One region of the Janthinobacterium sp. BCJ23 genome, then DNA from elsewhere that is predicted to be linked to it. Evidence: predicted binding sites of a transcription regulator. Region 1 holds the regulator's gene; each other region holds the start of a gene.
What was found. Region 1 encodes sigma-54, which starts transcription at its own class of promoters, with help from an activator protein. Its sites were predicted from a motif close to TGGCANGNAANCTGCTTT; they were not measured.

Region 1 (4,747 bases):
ATCATCAACCAGGGCTCGGTACTGGCGTCGGGACGCCCCGACGACATCATCGCGAACGAGTCGGTACGCCGGGTCTATCTGGGCGAACACTTCCGCATGTAAGCCAATGAAACAATCATTGCAGCTGCGCACTTCGCAGCACCTGGCACTGACGCCGCAGTTGCAGCAATCGATACGCCTGTTGCAATTGTCCACCTTGGAATTGCACCAGGAACTCGAGCAACTGCTGACGGACAATCCCCTGCTCGAGCGCCTCGACGATCCGCTCGACCGTTCGCTGCGCCTGCTGTCGGACGGGGCCTTGAGTTCCACGGCGGCGCCGGCCGAAGCGCCGCCCCAGCCGCCAGGCCAGGAGGCGCCCGCGGCGCCAGCCGAAGCGGAAACCTTTGACGGCGAGGCGGGCGAGGGTCCGGCCGTGGCGGATGGCGGCGACAGCGACTGGAGCGAGGCGAGCCGGGGCAAGGCGCCCGACGACGAAGATTCCCGCCCGCAACTCGAGGCCCATCACTGCACCCTGCGCGAACACCTGATGGAGCAGATGCGCGTGACGGTGCTCGAGTTGCGCGACCGTGCGCTGGTCGAGCTGATCATCGACGCGCTCGACGACAATGGCTACCTGGAAGAGTCGCTCGACGACATCCTGGCGCGCCTGCCGGAAGAGCTGGAAATCGACGCCGACGAGATGCGCACGGCCTTGTCGCTGCTGCAAAGTTTCGATCCGCCCGGCGTGGGCGCGCGCAATGCGTCCGAATGCCTGGCGCTGCAGATCAAGCGCTTGCCGCACATCGCCATGGTGACGCGGCGCATGGCCCTCGTCATCGTGGAAAAGCACCTGGCCTGGTTTGCCCAGCGCGATTTCAACAAGCTGAAAAAAGCCCTTGATTGCGACGATGAAGACTTGCGCGAAGCGCAGACGGTGATTCGCCAGTGCAATCCGCATCCGGGCGCCGTGTTCGCCTCGGACGTGTCCGATTATGTGGTGCCCGACGTCGTCGTCAAGCGCGCGCGCAATGGCTGGCAAGTGACCCTGAACAACGACGTCATGCCGCGCCTGCGCGTCAACGCCATGTACGCCAACCTGCTCAAGCAGGGCAAGGGCGAGGGCGCCATGGGCGCACAGTTGCAGGAAGCCAAGTGGCTGATCAAGAATATGCGCCAGCGTTTCGACACGATCCTGCGCGTGGCACAGGCAATAGTAGAAAGACAAAAGAACTTTTTCTCGCATGGGGCCGTTGCCATGCGCCCCCTTGTGCTCCGTGAAATAGCTGATACACTGGGTTTACACGAGAGTACTATCTCGCGGGTAACAACTCAAAAGTACATGCTGACCCCGCACGGCATGTTCGAGTTGAAATATTTCTTTGGTAGCCACGTCGCCACCGAAGCGGGGGGCGAAGCGTCATCGACGGCGATACGGGCATTGATCGTGCAACTGACAGGAGCAGAAGACCCTAAAAATCCTTTATCCGACAGTAAGATTGCGGACATGCTGGGGGAACAAGGCATGGTGATTGCGCGACGTACTGTTGCCAAATACCGGGAAGCGTTGAAAATTCCGCCAGTGAGCCTGCGTAAGTGTTTGTAAGTTTTTTTCGGTTCCTCTGCGGGCCGGATAGGATGGACCGCACGAACCCGATCATCTTTAGGAGTGTGTATGAATCTCACCATCAGCGGACATCATCTCGAAGTGACACCAGCCATCCGTGAATACGTACAAACGAAGCTGGAACGCGTGAAACGTCATTTCGATCAAGTTATCGATATCGCCGTGATTCTGACCGTGGATAACCTCAAAGAGAAAGAAAAACGTCAAAAGGCCGAAGTCAACCTGCGTTTAAGTGGCAAAACCGTCTACGTGGAAAGCCTGGCACAAGACCTGTATGCCGCGATCGATGCCCTGATCGACAAGCTCGATAGGCAAGTGATGAAATACAAAACCAAAGTGCAAGGGCACGGTAAAGAGGCGATCAAGCATCTGCCAGACAACTCCGAGGAAGACGCCGTCGTCGCCGTTTAAGGCCACCCGCTTCCAGCAGTTGTGATCAACTAAGGGCGCACATTGCGCCCTTTTTTGCGCCTGGACCTTTTGAACGCAATCTTCCCCGCGCAGGCGCTAAAATGTTTGTACTTTTACTTTTTTCACGCCTGCCATGAGCGACTTCGTCCAGACTTCCATCCGCAACCGCACGGGGCATATCGTGCTCGACCGTCCGAAAGCCTTGAATTCCCTGTCGCTGGAGATGGTGCGCGCCCTGAGCGCGGCCCTGCTGGCCTGGCGCGACGATCCGCAGGTGGACGCCGTCGTGATCCGCTCGAGCAGCGAGAAAGCACTGTGCGCCGGCGGCGACATCCGTTTCTTCTACGATGCGGGCCTGGCCACGCCGCAAGGCGGCAGCGCCTTGCTGGAAGATTTCTTTACGGAAGAATACGCGTTAAATCATGTGATCCATTTCTATCCGAAACCGTATATCGCCGTGATGGATGGCGTGGTGATGGGCGGCGGCATGGGCGTGGCGCAAGCCGGACCCGGCAACCGCTTGCGCATCGTCACGGGCCGCACGCGCATGGCCATGCCTGAAGTCAATATTGGCTTGTTCCCCGATGTGGGCGGCAGCTATTTCCTGTCCCGCCTGGCCGGCCAGCTGGGCCTGTACCTGGGCTTGACGGGCTTGACGATCAGCGCGGCCGACGCCCTGTACACGGACCTGGCCGATGTCTACCTGCCCGAGGCGCAAATGGGGGCGCTGCTGGCCCTGTTCGAGTCGACGCCGGGCGAGGCCCTGCCGGTGGCCATCAAGGCGCTGGCGGCGCCGTTCCAGGCACAGGCAGGTGTCTCCTCGCTGGCGGCGGCGCGCGCGGCGCTGGACCGCCATTTCGGTGCGGATTCCGTAGCGGCCATCATGGCCTCGCTGGCGCAGGACGACAGCGCGTTCGCCAGCAAGGCGCTGTTGGCCATGCGCCTGCGCTCGCCTTTGATGATGTCGGTAACTCTGGAATTGCTGCAGCGCGGGGCTCACTTGGGCGTGGCCGATTGCCTGCGCATGGAACGCACGGTGGTGCGCCACAATTTCGAGCATGGCGAAGTGCTCGAGGGCGTGCGCGCACTGGTGGTCGACAAAGACAATGCGCCGCGCTGGAGCCCTGCCAGCCTGGACGAGGTCGACGCTGCCATGGTGGCGCGCTTCTTCGCACCGGTCTGGCCGGCGTCAGCGCATCCGCTGCGCCACCTGAATTAACTAGCTACGTTCGCGGTGGCGCAGAACCACTCGTTCATTCGGGCCGAAGTATTGCGCCAGCCGTTCCGCCATGTACACGGAGCGGTGCTGGCCACCCGTGCAACCGAGGGCCACCGTCAGGTAGCTGCGGTTGTCGGACTTGAATGACGGCAGCCATTTTTCGATGAAGGCGCGGATGTCTGCCAGCAGTTCCAGCGCGCTCGGCTGCGCGTCGAGGAAGGCGATCACGGGCGCGTCGCGGCCATCGAGCGGGCGCAGCGCCAGGTCGTAATACGGGTTAGGCAAGGCCCGGACGTCGAAGACGAAATCGGCGTCCAGCGGCACGCCCAGCTTGAAGGCGAACGATTCGAAGAACAGGGTCAGCGGCGCGCGCTCGGAAGCGATCATATCCTTGATCCAGGCGCGCAATTTGTTGGCGCTCAGTTCGGACGTGTCGATCACGTGGCCCAGCTGTTCGATGGCCGACAGGCGTTCGCGCTCTTCCGAGATGCACTCGATCAGGGTGCGGCGGCTGGCCGGATTCTGGTTCGGGCGCAATTCATGCGACAGCGGATGGCTGCGCCGCGTTTCCGAGAAGCGCGCCACCAGCGAATGCGTGGTGGCCGTCAGGAACATGACCTTGACGTCGTGTCCCTGGTCGCGCAGCAGCGCCACATTGTGCGGCAGGCTGACGAGCGACTCGGCGCTGCGCGCATCGACGGCGACGGCCAGTTGCGGTGTACCTTCGTCGAGCAGGGTTTGCACCAGGCTGGGCAGCAAGGCCGGTGGCAGGTTGTCGACACAATAGTAGCCGGTATCTTCCAGCACATTGAGCGCGACGGATTTACCGGAGCCGGATATTCCGGTGATAAGGACGATATGCATAGCCCGATCATACAATAAAGATCGGCACTCTGCTCCAAGGCAATTATCTTTACAAATTATTGCAATTTAGACTGTGGTATTTCTTTGCTGCACACGTCAACCATGTTGTCGGATTACGCGGGGCCTTGCCCCGCCTCGGCGGCCCCGCTAATCCGACCTACGTTGCTAATCGCCACTCATGGCGAGTCGTTGGTGCAGCAGGGGATTCGCGCAGCACTGCTGCGTGCCTGCGTAACGGTTCGCCCTTGCAAGGGCGAACTCCTTGGCAACATTAATCGCCACTCATGGCGAGTCGTTGCCGCTCCATGAACTCCTGCAAGGTATCGATGCCGCGCAGTTGCAAAATGGTATTGCGTACGGCCGCTTCCAGCAGCACGGCGATGTTGCGGCCGGCGGCGACGGGGATGACGACCTTGCGCACGGGCAGGCCCAGCACGTCTTCCGTGGGGAACAGGAAGGGCAGGCGCTCGACTTCTTCTTCCAGCGCGTTGCGGCGCACGAGATGCACGATCAGTTTCAAGCGCATCTTGCGGCGCACGGCCGTTTCGCCAAAGATGGCCTTGATGTCGAGTAAGCCCAGGCCCCGCACTTCCAGCAGGTTTTGCAGCAGGGGCGGGCAGCGGCCTTCGATCATGTTCGGCGCGATG
Region 2 (4,747 bases), on a different contig from region 1:
CCACGGTGGCCGTGGCGCGCCCGGCATTCAAGCTGATTTCGCCTTCTTCCAATTGGTATTCGCCTGGGGTCATGACGGACTCCTTCTCAAAAAAAACTACGGTATCGGGTGGTGCACGGTCACCAGCTTGCTGCCATCGGGGAAGGTCGCTTCCACCTGGATGTCGGGGATCATCTCGGCGATGCCGTCCATGACGTCGGCGCGCGAGAGGATCTTGGTACCATCCGACATCAGCTGCGCCACCGACTTGCCATCGCGCGCGCCTTCCATGATGGCGGCGCTGATCAGGGCCACCGCTTCCGGATAATTCAATTTCAAGCCGCGCGCCAGGCGCCGTTCGGCCAGCAGCGCGGCCGTAAAAATGAGCAGCTTGTCTTTTTCGCGGGGAGTCAGGTCCATGTTCTTCCTTCTTCAAGTATTCCAGATGCGGGGCACGACGGCGTCGCGTCCCAGCATGGCGGGGCGCAGCAGCTGCCAGGCGGCCAGCATGACGCGGCGCGCCGCTTCGCTGTCACCGCACAGCAGGCGCACCACCACCAGCGATTTCATGTGCGAGGCGCCAAACGCGGCGCCGGCCGGCACGGCGATCCCGCGCACGGCCGCCAGCACGGCGGCAGGAACGGGGGCGCCGACGGCGATCAGGGTGGCGCACACGGTGTGCCCCGCCAATCCCAGTGGGCTGGCCATCAGCGCGCCGCCGGCGGCCAGCACGCCCTGCTCCCACCACAGCAGCTTGCCGCCACGGCGGATCTGCACCTGCTGGCTGATGCTGCCCGTATTGAAAACTTCGCCCGAGGCGCTGCGGCCCAGGCAGACGATGTCGCAGCCGATGTAGCTGGCGTCCGGCGCCAGTTCCACTTCGTGGCGCAGGCGCACGCACGCCTGGTCGAAGAAAATGCTTTCCTGCGGCAGCCACTCGATGGCCGCGCCGCTACCGGCGCGCAGCACGATGTGCTGGCCCGAGACGTGGCCATTCGCGCGGTACCACTTGGCGGCGCCCGGCGACGTGAGCAAGGCGTGCGCGCCCTCGCCCACCGTGGCGTCGACGGCCAGCTGGTCGCCGCCCACGACGCCGCCGGGCGGATGGATGATGATGGCGTGGCAGACGGCACCCCCTTCCGGATACAGGGGCTTTTGCACGCGCAGGGGGCCGCTGTGCGTGCGCTCGACGAGGCGGCTGACGCCATCGTGCAAGGCAAAGCCCAGGCGCAGGTGCGCCTGCCAGGCGCCGTGCGCGCTGGCTGGTAAAGGCGTGACTGGTCGGGTGCTGTCTGGCATGCGGGGCAATCGCGTAAATAAGCGATTACCTAAGCAGGATATGTGCCAGCGTCAGGGGAAGGAAAAGTGAGAATCGTGCACCGCGCTGCGGCGGGCGCACCGGCATGGTGCATCTGCCGCACCGCGGCGCTTAGGCCACGGCCACTGTCACTGTCACGGCCAGGGTGCGCCGTTCGCGCAGCAAGGCCGTGAAGGCTTCCGCGGCCAGGGGGCGGCTGAAAAAATAGCCCTGCATTTCATCGCAGCCGTGTTCCGTCAGGAAGTCGACCTGTTCGCGCGTTTCCACGCCTTCGGCGATGACGCGCATGTCGAGGTTGTGCGCCAGCGAGATGACGGAACGGGCGATGGCCGCGTCGCTGCTGCTGGTGGTCACGTCATCGACGAAGGATTTGTCGATCTTCAGCACGTCGATGGGAAAACGTTTCAGGTAGCCGAGGCTGGAATAGCCGGTGCCAAAATCGTCGAGCGAAATGCCCACGCCGATATCCTTCAGGCGCGTGAGGGCTGCCACGGCCTTGTCAGGGTCGCCCATCACCGTGCTTTCCGTGATCTCGATGCCGAGGCAGGCGGGCGCGATGCCGTATTTGCGCAAGGCCGCCTCGACGAACGGCACCGTGCGGTCCTGTGCGAACTGTTTGCCGGACAGATTGACGGCCACCTTGATGCTGCCCAGGCCAGCGTCGTGCCAGGCGCGGATTTGCGCACACACGCTTTCGAGCACCCATTCGCCGATGGCCGTGATCGAGCCGTATTCCTCGGCCAGCGCGATGAACAGGCCGGGTGGCACCTTGCCCAGCACCGGGTTATCCCAGCGCAGCAGGGCTTCCGCGCCCAGCAAGGCACCCGTGCGCAAGCACATCTGCGGCTGGTAGTGCACTTCGAATTCATCGCGGCAGATGGCGCCGCGCAGCTGCTGCTGCATCGCCAGGCGGGCGCGGATATCGCTGCCCATGCGCTCCGTGAAGAAGGCGTAATGGTCGCGCCCCATTTCCTTGGCGCGCACGAGGGCCGTGTCGGCGTGGCGCAGCACGTCGTCGAGGCTGTCGCCGTCGGCCGGGCACATGGCGATGCCGATGCTGGTCGTCAGCGCCAGGCGTTCGCCATCGACGCTGAGTTCCTCGCGCAGGCCGGCCAGGATGGTTTGCGCCAGCCCCAGGGTACGCCCCAGCAGGGCATCGTCCTGCAGCAGGATCTGGAATTCGTCGCCGCCCTGGCGCACCACCGTGTCGCCTTCGCGCACGCAGCCGGACAGGAAACGCGCCACCACTTGCAGCGCCTTGTCGCCGACGGCCTGGCCGTGCGAATCGTTGATATTCTTGAAACGGTCCAGGTCGAGGCACATCAGCACCACCTGCTGGCCGTCGCGCACGGCGTTCGCACGCGCCTGCTCGAAGCGCTCGCGCAGCAGCACGCGGTTCGGCAAACCGGTCAGCGCATCGTGGTAGGAAAGGAAATCGATCAGATGCTGCTCGGCCTTGCGTTCGCTGATGTCGAGGAATACGCCGATATAGTTGACGACGGCGCCATCGGGTCCGTGCACGGTGGAGACGCTGAGCAGGCAGGGATAGGTATCGCCGCTCTTGCGCCGCGTCTGCACCTCGCCCGACCAGCAGCCGCTGCTGCGCAAGCCCTGGCGCAGGGCCAGCAGCACCGCTTCGCCCGTGTATTCGGCGTGCAGGCGCATGATGTCCGTACCCACCACTTCCTGCGCCGCGTAGCCGGTGATGCGCGTAAAGGCGGGATTGGCCGTGACGATGACGCCGGCCGCATCGGTGATCAGGATGGCGTCCTGGGTCGCTTCGAAGACCTGGCCCGACAGGCGCAGCAATTCTTCATTCGCGCGGCGGATCTGCACTTCGCGCGCCAGTGTGCTGGCCACTTGCTCCAGTTCGGCCGTGCGTTCGGCCACCCTCCGCTCCAGGTTGGCGCGCTCCTGCGCCAGCTGCAGCTGCGCCCGCGCCAGGCGCACGTGGGCGTCGGTGCGGGCGAGGATTTCCTCGGCCTGGAAGGGCTTGGCGATGAAGTCGACGGCGCCCAGCGCAAAGCCGCGCACCTTGTCGTCCGTATCGTACTGGGCCGACAGGAAGATCACCGGCACCTGGCGCAGGGACGGTATCTCCTTCAGGCGGCGGCACACTTCAAAGCCGTCGAGGCCGGGCATGCGCACGTCGAGCAGGATCAGCTCAGGCGGGCGCGCCTGGGCCGTCCACAGGGCCAGTTCACCGTTCGGCGCCTGGCGCACGGCATAGCCGGCGCCGCCCAGCAAATCGCTCAACAGCTTCAGCGAAGCCGGCGTATCTTCAACGATCAGTACTTCGCCCTTCGAGTTCACTTCCGAAAAATCGCGGTGCATGTAGCAGTTCTCTCAGCTTTGGATGAGGCGCGGCGGTCGGTTGCCACGCTGGACAAGACATTTCTTTGCGATGAACTACGTACTATCATCATAATCTTTATTGCAATTTAGCACCATCCATCGACGGTACTTAGTCGTTCTTTTCAGCGAATCCGATGTTGTCAGCCCACACTTTCAAGCGTGCGCCAGCGCCCCCTCAATCTCCAGCAAGTCGCATAGCTGGCGGTACTGATGCTGGTCAAGCATGGCTTGCAGCGGCGCCAGCAACGGCGCCGCCACTGCGGGCAGGGCCGCCAGCAGCTGCGCCACCCTGGCCAGGTTCAATTCGCGCAGCGCCACCAGCAAGGCGGCGCGCTCTTCCCCGGTCAACAGCAGCAAATCTTGCGCCCGCAGTGCCGGCCGCGCCTCGGGCGCCGGCGACACGGGCTGCGGCACGGGCACCTGCAGCGGCGCCTCGGCCGCCTGCGCGGGAATGCTGAAGCTGAAGACGGCGCCCTGCCCCGGCGTCGATTCCACCGTCAGTTCGCCTTCCATCAGCTGCACGAATTCGCGCGAGATGGCCAGGCCCAGGCCCGTGCCATCCTTGGGTCCCGCGCTGTCGGCCTGCACGAAGGGCTCGAAAATGCGCTGCTGGTCTTCCGGGGCGATGCCGATACCCGTGTCGCTGACGGCGAACGACAGCATCCATTGATCGCCATCGCGCCGCTCGCCGCGCACGCGCAGGGTGACTTCGCCGCCGCCGGCAAACTTGACGGCGTTCGACATCAGGTTCAGCAGCACCTGGCGCAAGCGCGTCGCGTCGAGCAGCACGGCCTCCGGCAGGCCCGCGCAATCGAGGCGCAAAGCCAGCCCCTGCTGCTCGGCGCGCATGCCCAGCATGTCCATCACTTCCTGCAACAGGGGCGCCAGCGCCACCACGGCCGTCTGCGCCTGCAGGCGCCCCGCCTCGCCCTTCGACAGTTCGAGGATTTCATTGATCAGGGTGAGCAAATGATTGCCGGAGCGGTGGATGATGGCCAGGTTGCGCTTTTCATCGTCGTGCATATTGGGCGAGGCGGCCATCAGGCGCGAAAAGCCGATCACGGAATTCAAGGGCGTGCGCAGTTCATGGCTCAT
Region 3 (4,747 bases), on a different contig from region 1:
GCCGTCGAGGATGAAGGTGGACACTTCGGCGCGCGTCAGTTCCGTGCGGATGGAGCCGCCGATCAGTTTCGAGCCGCGGCTCGGCACGACGATCGGCGCCGTTTCCATGCCGCTGTCGGCCAGCAGGTTTTCCTTGGCGCTGCGGCAGCCATACGTAAGCGCGCGCATTTGCCAGGCGTCGAGCTGGGTGCCGTTGGCGGCCAGCTTGCGCGCCACCAGGTGGGCCAGCGCCAGGTCCATATTGTCGCCGCCGAGCAGGATGTGTTCACCGACGGCGACCCTGTGCGGTTCCAGCACGCCGTCGCGTTCGAGCACGGCGATCAGCGAAAAGTCGCTGGTGCCGCCGCCCACGTCGACCACTAAAATGATGTCGCCCGGCTTGACTTCCTTGCGCCAGCGGCCTTCGCTCGTCTGGATCCAGCTGTACAGGGCCGCTTGCGGCTCTTCCAGCAAGGTCAATGAGGTGTAGCCGGCTGCCTGCGCCGCTTCCATCGTCAGCTCGCGCGCGGCCGGGTCGAACGAGGCGGGAATCGTGACGGTGATTTCCTGCTCGGCGAACGGCGCTTGCGGGTGGGCGTTGTCCCAGGCCTGGCGCAAGTGCGTCAGGTAGCGCGTAGCGGCCGTGATCGGCGAGATGCGCGCGACTTCCGCCGGTGCGTCGTTCGGCAGGATGGCCGCGCGGCGGTCCACGCCCGGGTGGCACAGCCAGCTTTTCGCGCTCGACACCAGACGGATCGGCGTGGTGGCGCCGCGGCTGCGGGCCATTTCGCCGACGACGAATGGCGCTTGCGCTTCCTCGGTCACCCAGGGCAGGGCCAGGTCGCCGGCCGCGACTTCATCGGCGTGCGGCAGGTAGACGAACGATGGCAGCAGCGAAAGCTCTTCGACGGTGCCCGGCGCCGACAGTTGTGGCACTTTCAGCACGCCGTGGCTCGATTGCTCGCCGTCGCTCTCGACCAGGTTCACATATGACAGGGCGCTGTGGGTGGTGCCCAGGTCGATGCCGATGGCGTAGTGCGGGGTGTTCGGGGTGTTCGGGGTGGCGTTCGTGGTGTCGTTCACAGTTCCACCTCGGCCGGTGCGAGGATGGCGGCGTCGTGCTGCTCGCTCAGTTTTGGCAGGCGCACGCTGGACGCACGCCAGCCGCGGTGGCTCAAGGTACCCGTGAATGGCGCCGAGCCGACCACGTTGCCCGTCAGGCGTACCTGGGCAGAATCAAAACCTTCCTGCAGGACGATGCGGCTGCCCTCCGCTTCCTGGCGCACGGCGTCGATGGTGAAGTATTCGCGCATGACCTTGGCGCAGCCTTCATGCACGACGCGGGCGGCCGCGCCGATGTCGGCGTCGGCATGGCTGCCCAGATTTTCCTGGGTGAAGTCGATCAGGCGCGCTTCGCGTTGCAGCAGGGCCAGCAACTGCAAGGCGGCGTCCGGCGTCGCTTCTTTCAAAATGACGGGCGCGGCGGCAGGTGTCGGCACGGGGGCTGGCGCCGGGGCCGCTGGCGCGACGGGAGCAGCCTCGGGCAGGGACAGCTTTTCCACGCGGGCCGCATAGGCTGCGTCCGACAGGGTGCTGAAGAAGGCGCCGAAAGCCAGCGGGACACGGCGCCAGAACGATGGGTGGGACGATGAAGTGCTCATAGGGAACTCGTTTCTCTGATCTGTAGGGTGGCGTCGGCGGCGCGCCCGGTGGCGGGGCCGCTTCGCAGGGTAGTGCTTGTGCCGGGCCTGTAGGGTCGGCTGTGTTTGCCCGCATGATACCAGCTACCGGGCCGCCGCCAAAGTCACCGTCCCCGGCGCAGCTGGCCCGGCGCGTGGATTTTCTTTGTTCCTGCGCAAAGAAACGGTGAATGTTGCGAAGCTTCGACTAAAATCGCGCATTATCTTTTCGCATTGCCTTTATGCCATGTCTACCGACTTTCCCCCCGACTTTTCCATATATCTAGCCAGCAGCACCTACATCGACATCGACCATCCGGCCGTGCGCGCCAAGGCGGCCGCACTGGCGGCCGGCGCCGTGGGCGACGCCGCCATCACGGCCCGCTGCTTTGCCTTCGTGCGCGACGAGGTGGCCCACAGCTGGGATTACCGGCGCAATCCCGTCACTTGCCGCGCTTCCGACGTCTTGCAGCATGGCACGGGCTACTGTTATGCGAAGAGCCATCTGCTGGCCGCGCTGCTGCGCGCCAACGGCATTCCTGCCGGCCTGTGCTACCAGCGCTTGGCCGTCGGCGAAGTGGGGCCGCCGTTTTGCCTGCATGGCTTGAACGCCGTGTATCTGCAGGACTTTGGCTGGTACCGTATCGATGCGCGCGGCAACAAACCCGGCGTCGATGCCGCCTTTGTGCCGCCACGCGAGCAACTGGCCTTTCCCGTGCTGGCGCCCGAGGAACGCGACTTGCCGGAAATCTGGGCGGAACCGCTGCCGCAGGTGGTGGCGTCGCTGACGCAATACGCCACCGTGCAGGACGTGGCGGCGCACCTGCCCGATATCACATTGCTGCCGCTGCAAAAATAATCCAGGAAAGAAATCATGAAAAAAGTGTATGTAGGTCTGATCGGCCTGATGTTGCTGGCCGGCTGCGGTGGCAAGGGCGAGAGCGGCGGGCAGTCGAGCGCCGCGCGTCTCGATGGCAAGGAAAAGGGCAGCGAGTTTCTTGCCTATGAACATAATGTCAGCGTCGATACGCACGAGGCGCAAGTGCGGCCCCTGTATGAAAAAGTGCTTGCCGCCTGCAAGGCCGATATGGAAAACGGCTGCCTGCTGCTCGATTCCAGCCTCGACAGCGGGCGCTATGTGCATGCGCGCATCAGCATGCGCGCCAAGCCGGCCGGCATCAGGAAGCTTGTCGCGCTGGTCGCGGCCGAAGGCGACGTCACCAGCCAGGGCACCAAGGTGGAAGACCTGGGCCGCCCCGTGCTCGACAGCAAGAAACGCCTGGAGATGCTCAAGCAATACCAGGCGCAATTGCAAGACCTGGAAAAGCGCTCGGGCGCGAATGTCGATGCCCTCATCAAGGTGACCAAGGAACTGGCCACTGTGCAAGTGGAGCTGGAGCAGGCGACGGCGGCCGACGCGCTGTTGATGCAGCGCATCGATACGGACTTGCTGAACGTGGCCATCAGCGCGGAAGGCAAGCAATCGTTCTGGACGCCCGTCAAGCGCTCGCTGGGCAATTTCACGGACAACCTGTCGGAAGGCGTGGCCAACGCCATCACGGCCATGGCCTACATCCTGCCGTGGCTGATCGCTTTCGTGTTGCTGTTCCCGCTGGGACGCAAGGGTTGGCGCCGCTTGAGAGGCGTACCGCGCAAGGATTGATGCCGGGATTGTTGCGTCCGGCGCACCGTTTTACGGCAATTTGAAACCTGGCTGCACAGTCCTTGTGCAGCCAGGTTTTTTTTCGTGCGGCGAGAGCCGCGTGCACCATGGCGGACACCTGCTGGCGCTGGCATGCATTCTGCTTTAACAACATCGTATGCCCAGCTCGACCCCCACGAACCCATCACAGGAGTCCCCATGTCACGACGCATCATCCTGAAAGCGGCCGCCGCCGGCGCACTGGCCCTTGCCACCTCCACTTACATGCAGGCAGCCCTGGCCGCCGATACGATCAAGGTAGGCATTTTGCACTCGCTGTCGGGCACCATGGCCATTTCCGAAACGTCGCTGAAAGACGTGGCCTTGATGACGATCGCCGAGATCAATGCCAAGGGCGGTGTGCTGGGCAAGAAACTGGAAGCCGTCGTCGTCGACCCGGCGTCGAACTGGCCTTTGTTCGCGGAAAAAGCGCGCCAGCTGGTGGCGCAGGATAAAGTGGCTGTCGTGTTTGGCTGCTGGACGTCCGTGTCGCGCAAGTCGGTTTTACCCGTGTTCAAGGAACTCAACAGCCTGCTGTTTTACCCGGTGCAATACGAGGGCGAGGAGCTGGAAAAGAATGTGTTTTACACGGGTGCCGCGCCGAACCAGCAAGCGATCCCGGCAGTGGAGTACCTGATGAGCAAGGATGGCGGCGGCGCCAAGCGCTTCGTGCTGCTAGGCACGGATTACGTGTATCCGCGCACCACCAACAAGATCCTGCGTGCCTTCCTGAAAAGCAAGGGCGTCAAGGATAGCGATATCAGCGAGGTCTACACGCCGTTCGGCCACGCCGACTATCAAACCATCGTCGCCAACATCAAGAAGTTTTCCACGGGTGGCAAGACGGCCGTCATTTCCACCATCAATGGCGATTCGAACGTGCCGTTCTACAAGGAGCTGGGCAATGCAGGCTTGAAAGCCACGGACGTGCCCGTCGTCGCGTTTTCCGTCGGCGAGGAAGAGCTGCGCGGCATCGATACCAAGCCGCTGCTCGGCCACCTGGCGGCATGGAATTATTTCGAGTCCGTCAAGAACCCCGTGAATACGGCCTTCATCAAGCAGTGGAAGGCGTATGCCGTGGCGCAAAAGCTGCCGAACGCGGGTTCGGTCGTGACGAACGACCCGATGGAAGCGACCTATGTCGGCATCCACATGTGGGCGCAAGCCGTGGAAAAAGCCAAGTCGACGGACACGGACAAGGTGATCGCCGCCATGGCCGGCCAAAGCGTCAAGGCGCCATCGGGCTTCACCCTGACCATGGATGCCACGAACCACCACCTGCACAAGCCCGTGATGATCGGCGAGATCAAGGCCGATGGGCAATTCAATGTCGTGTGGAAAACCAAGGAACCGATACGCGCGCAGCCTTGGAGCCCGTTTATCAAGG
Region 4 (4,747 bases), on a different contig from region 1:
TGGATACAGGTGGTAGCAATTGGTCCACACGCGGCCCGCCTGGATGGCGCGTCCCATGCGGAAGGCGCGCGAACCATCGCGCGTCCATAAGCCGGCGCCCAGGCCGTACAAGGTATCGTTGGCAATCGCCAGCGCGTCGGCCTCATCCTTGAAAGTGGTCACGGACACGACCGGTCCAAAAATCTCTTCTTGGAAGATGCGCATCTTGTTATTACCCTTGAACACGGTCGGACGCACGTAGTAGCCGCCCTCCAGGTCGCCCGCCTGTGTGTTGCGCTCGCCGCCAGCCAGCACTTCGGCGCCTTCCTGGCGGCCGATGTCGAGGTAGGACAGGATTTTCTCCAGCTGCTCCTGCGACGCCTGCGCACCGATCATGGTGGACGAGTCGAGCGGGTTGCCCTGCTTGATGGCCGCCACGCGCTTCAGGGCGCGTTCGATGAATTTCTCATAGATCGATTCCTGGATCAGCACGCGCGATGGGCAGGTGCATACTTCGCCCTGGTTCAGCGCGAACATGGCAAAACCTTCCAGGCATTTGTCGAAATAGTCATCGTCGGCATCCATCACGTCTTCAAAGAAGATGTTCGGCGACTTGCCGCCCAGCTCCAGGGTGACGGGAATCAGGTTTTGCGCGGCGTAGCCCATGATCAAGCGGCCCGTGCCTGTTTCGCCCGTGAAGGCGATCTTGGCGATGCGCTTGCTCGAGGCCAGCGGCTTGCCCGCTTCCAGGCCGAAACCATTGATGATGTTCAGCACGCCCGGCGGCAGCAGGTCGCCGATCAGCTCGATCAACACCATGATGGAGGCCGGTGTCTGCTCGGCCGGTTTGAGCACGACGCAATTGCCGGCGGCCAGGGCTGGCGCCAGTTTCCACACAGCCATCAGAATCGGGAAATTCCATGGAATGATCTGGCCCACGACGCCGAGCGGCTCGTGGTAGTGGTAGGCATAGGTTTCCGCATCGATTTGCGCGACGGAACCTTCTTGCGCGCGGATGCAGCCGGCGAAATAACGGAAATGGTCGATGGCCAGCGGGATGTCGGCGTTCATCGTTTCGCGGATCGGCTTGCCATTGTCGATGGTTTCCGCCGTGGCGATCAGGCTCAGGTTCTGTTCGATGCGGTCGGCGATGCGGTTCAGGATATTGGCGCGCTCGGCAGGCGACGTCTTGCCCCAGGCATCCTTGGCGGCATGGGCGGCGTCCAAGGCCAGCTCGACATCTTCCGCCGTGGAACGGGCGATTTCGCAAAATGGCAAGCCCGTGATCGGTGTGATGTTAGGAAAGTATTCACCTTTTACCGGGGCAACGAATTTGCCGCCGATGTAATTGTCATAGCGTTGTTTGAAGGGATTGGCTACGCCCAGTTTGCTGATGTCTGCGAGATTCATGTCGTCCTCTATCGGGTTAATTAGAATGGAATTGCTGTAATTAAAATCAAACGTCCTGGTACAGATGGGGTGAGTACACGGAGTCTTCCGCAAATGCCGTGCCAGCTCGGCATCCCACTACAAACTTAGCCGCTTTTACCCTTGTTACAAGGGCCTAGCGTCAATACCGGTGTGCTTTTCAGCGCATGCCCGGGCTTGAGCCGCTGCACAATGGAACAGGTGTACCAGACTGGAACACCTGTTCCTGTGCCATTAACGAATCACCACGCCCCATGGCAATTCACCTACAGCAATATCGGCTACCTTGCGCGCGCTGGCCGTGTCGATGACGGAAACGCTGTTCGAACGGCCATTGGCCACGTACAGCTTGGCGCCATCGGGCGTGATGGCCATGTTCCACGGGCGCTTGCCGACGGGAATGGTGGCCGTGACCTCGTTGCTGGCCGTGTCGATCACCATCACCGTGCCATCGATACCGTTCGAGACATACACCTGCTTGCCGCTGGGATGGACCACGATGCCGTTTGCATTCTTGCCAGCGGGAATGGTGGCGATGGCCTTGCGCGCGGCCATGTCGATGACGTAGACGGCATTGACCAGTTCGCACGCCACGTAGGCGCGGCCCGAGTCCGGACTGAAACCGATGCCGCGCGGGCGCAATCCCACGGCGATGGACGCCACCTGGCGGCGTTGCACCACATCAATGACATCGACTTGTTCAGCCTCTTCCGCGCTGACCAGCAGCCAGCGCCCATCGGGGCTGAAAACGGCATGTTCCGGATTGCGTCCATGCACCTTGATATCGGCGAGCAAGACGCCCGTCTGCCCATCGAGCAAGGCCACGCTATTGTTTTCCTCGACGGCCACGGCCACGTAATGACCGTCTTGCGAAGCGCTGACGCCTTCGGGCGACTTGCCCAGCGCCACCGTGCGCAGGGGGGCGCCGCCAGCGTTATCGATCAGCAGCAAGGCGCTGCTGGCCGCATCCGTGACAAACAATTGCCGCCCGGTGGGGTCGGCGGCGATGCCGCGCGGACGCTTGCCGGCTGCAATCTGGCGCACGACCTGATCGGTCGCCGTGTCGATCACACTCAAGGTGCCCGATTTTTCATTGGGAACATAAGCAAATGGAGCGGCCTGGAGGGAGGTGCAGGCAAGCGCTGGCAGCAGCCAGCACACCTGGCGCAAGCGCGAGAAGAAGTTGGGCATAATCACCTTTCGATGGCAAAACACAGGAAAAGCGCGCGGCATCGGCGCATCTGAACATTGCTGTATGCAAACGCCGTGCCATTGACACGCGTATAATTTCAGCCCACCAATGGAGACATGGCAGGCATATTGCTTGATACAACTATGCAGACCTGCGCCGCGCACGCGGCCAAAGCAGGCTTTTATTCACATTGGAGAATCCGCATGCAGCACCGTTTCCGCCTGAACACCATCGCCAGCCTGTTTGTCGCCGGCAGCGCTACCCTCGCCCCTCACGTCTTTGCCGCCGAGGCAGCTGCCCCGGCCAACGGGCAACTGATGGATACGGTGGTCGTCAGCGGCAGCCGCATCGCCCATCCCAGCCAGGAAGTGCCGGCCTCGATCGACGTCGTCGACAGCGCCCGCATCCAGGATGGCCAAATCCGCGTCAACGCGTCAGAAGCGCTGGCCGCCGTGCCGGGCCTGGTCGTGCAAAACCGCCAGAACTATGCGCAAGACTTGCAGATCTCGTCGCGCGGCTTCGGCGCACGCTCGGCCTTTGGCGTGCGCGGCGTCAAACTGATCAGCGATGGCATTCCTGCCAGCATGCCCGACGGCCAAGGCCAGGCCGCCACCTTCAACCTCGATACGGCCGAGCGCATCGAAGTGCTGCGCGGACCGTTTTCTGCCATCTACGGCAACCATTCGGGCGGCGTGATCCAGCTGTTTTCCAAGGATGGACAAAATCCTCCCTCCGTCGAATTGAATGTGGTGGGCGGCAGCTACGGCACCAACAAAGTGGACTTGACGGCGCAAGGCCAGGCAGGCGGCATCGGCTACGTGCTCGACGGCTCGCGCTTCCGCACGGACGGTTTCCGCGACCACAGCGCAGCCACGCGCGAACAAGCGTTCGGCAAGATCACCGTCAAGCCCAATGCGGACAGCAAGCTGACCATCGTTGCCAACAGCCTGCACCAAGGCAACACGCAAGATCCGCTGGGCGCCACTTGGGCCACGTTTGCCCGCGACCCGCGCGCTGGCGAAACCGATGCTAGCGACACGCAAAACCCGAAGCGCACCCTGGCCGAGCGCTACAACACGCGCAAGAGCATCGACCACCAGCAAATCGGCGCCACCTATGAACAGTCGTTCGGCGACGACCGCCTGCATGTGATGGTGTATGGCGGCAACCGCGACGTGATCCAGTACCAGGCTTTTACCAAAGGCTTCCAGGCGCCAGCCAGCCATTCGGGTGGCGTGGTCGACTTCCAGCGTGAGTTCTATGGCATCGATACCAACTGGCTACATGTGAACCAGTTGGCAGGCGGCAAGCTGAGCACCACCATCGGCATCGACTATGGCCGCTCCAGCGATGACCGCACCGGCTATGAAAATTACATCGGCAACACGTTTGGCGTGAAAGGCAAGCTGCGCCGCGACGAGCAGGACGTCGTCTCCAGTCTCGATCCGTATCTCCAGATGGAATGGCAAAGCGGACCGTGGCTGCTCAGCGCAGGTGTGCGCTACAGCAAGATGAAAGTGTCGGTGAACGACCACTATCTCAGCAATGGGAACGACAGCGGCAGCCTCGAGTTCAGCCACACGACACCGGTGCTGGGTCTGCTGTATAAACTGACGCCGAACGTCAACGTGTACGCCAGCGCCGCGCGCGGTTTTGAGGCGCCTACCTTGAATGAACTGTTTTACTCGGGCACGGGTGGCGGCTTCAATTACCAGCTGAAACCGGCCACCAGCACCAACCTGGAAGCGGGTATCAAGGCGAGGATCGCCAACAACACCCACGTAAACGCGGCCGTGTTCCAGATCAAGACCAACGACGAACTGGTAGTCGACAAGTCCAGCGGCGGGCGCACCAGCTATCGCAATGCAGGTAAAACCTTGCGCCAAGGTATGGAAGTGTCGCTGGAATCCAGCCTGCCATATGGTTTCACGGCAAAAGTAGCACTGACCAGCCTGCACGCCGTGTATGACCAGGCGTTTGGCAGCGTGCGCGAAGGCAGCCGTTTGCCGGGCGTGCCCAGCGCCAACCTGTTCGCGGAATTGGCGTGGAAAGATACGCTCGACCGCTTTGGCGCGGCGCTGGAAAGCGTGGCCAGCAACCAGGTCTACGCGGAAGACAGCAACATCGAAAAACCAGCGCCCGGCTACA

Region 2: a site for sigma-54 is predicted at 1,309-1,326, ahead of AC54AG_RS10415 (urease accessory protein UreD). Genes of this name have one in related genera too.
Region 3: a site for sigma-54 is predicted at 3,450-3,467, ahead of urtA (urea ABC transporter substrate-binding protein). Genes of this name have one in related genera too.
Region 4: a site for sigma-54 is predicted at 1,476-1,493, ahead of adh (aldehyde dehydrogenase). Genes of this name have one in related genera too.

The regions. Positions count from the first base shown of each region.
Region 1 is NZ_JCAQAW010000008.1:96,482-101,228, forward strand. It holds gene lptB (LPS export ABC transporter ATP-binding protein) at 1-102, shown strand, start outside; gene AC54AG_RS22120 (RNA polymerase factor sigma-54) at 107-1,585, shown strand; gene hpf (ribosome hibernation-promoting factor, HPF/YfiA family) at 1,655-2,017, shown strand; gene AC54AG_RS22130 (enoyl-CoA hydratase/isomerase family protein) at 2,151-3,236, shown strand; gene rapZ (RNase adapter RapZ) at 3,237-4,100, opposite strand; gene hprK (HPr(Ser) kinase/phosphatase) at 4,372-4,747, opposite strand, start outside.
Region 2 is NZ_JCAQAW010000002.1:973,447-978,193, forward strand. It holds gene AC54AG_RS10405 (urease subunit beta) at 1-73, opposite strand, end outside; gene AC54AG_RS10410 (urease subunit gamma) at 97-399, opposite strand; gene AC54AG_RS10415 (urease accessory protein UreD) at 412-1,278, opposite strand; gene AC54AG_RS10420 (two-component system response regulator) at 1,409-3,631, opposite strand; gene AC54AG_RS10425 (sensor histidine kinase) at 3,806-4,747, opposite strand, start outside.
Region 3 is NZ_JCAQAW010000002.1:1,110,200-1,114,946, reverse strand. It holds gene AC54AG_RS11045 (Hsp70 family protein) at 1-1,062, opposite strand, end outside; gene AC54AG_RS11040 (DUF2760 domain-containing protein) at 1,059-1,640, opposite strand; gene AC54AG_RS11035 (transglutaminase-like domain-containing protein) at 1,906-2,517, shown strand; gene AC54AG_RS11030 (DUF4349 domain-containing protein) at 2,533-3,321, shown strand; gene urtA (urea ABC transporter substrate-binding protein) at 3,520-4,747, shown strand, end outside.
Region 4 is NZ_JCAQAW010000015.1:1,883-6,629, reverse strand. It holds gene adh (aldehyde dehydrogenase) at 1-1,389, opposite strand, end outside; gene AC54AG_RS28070 (beta-propeller fold lactonase family protein) at 1,642-2,598, opposite strand; gene AC54AG_RS28065 (TonB-dependent receptor family protein) at 2,803-4,747, shown strand, end outside.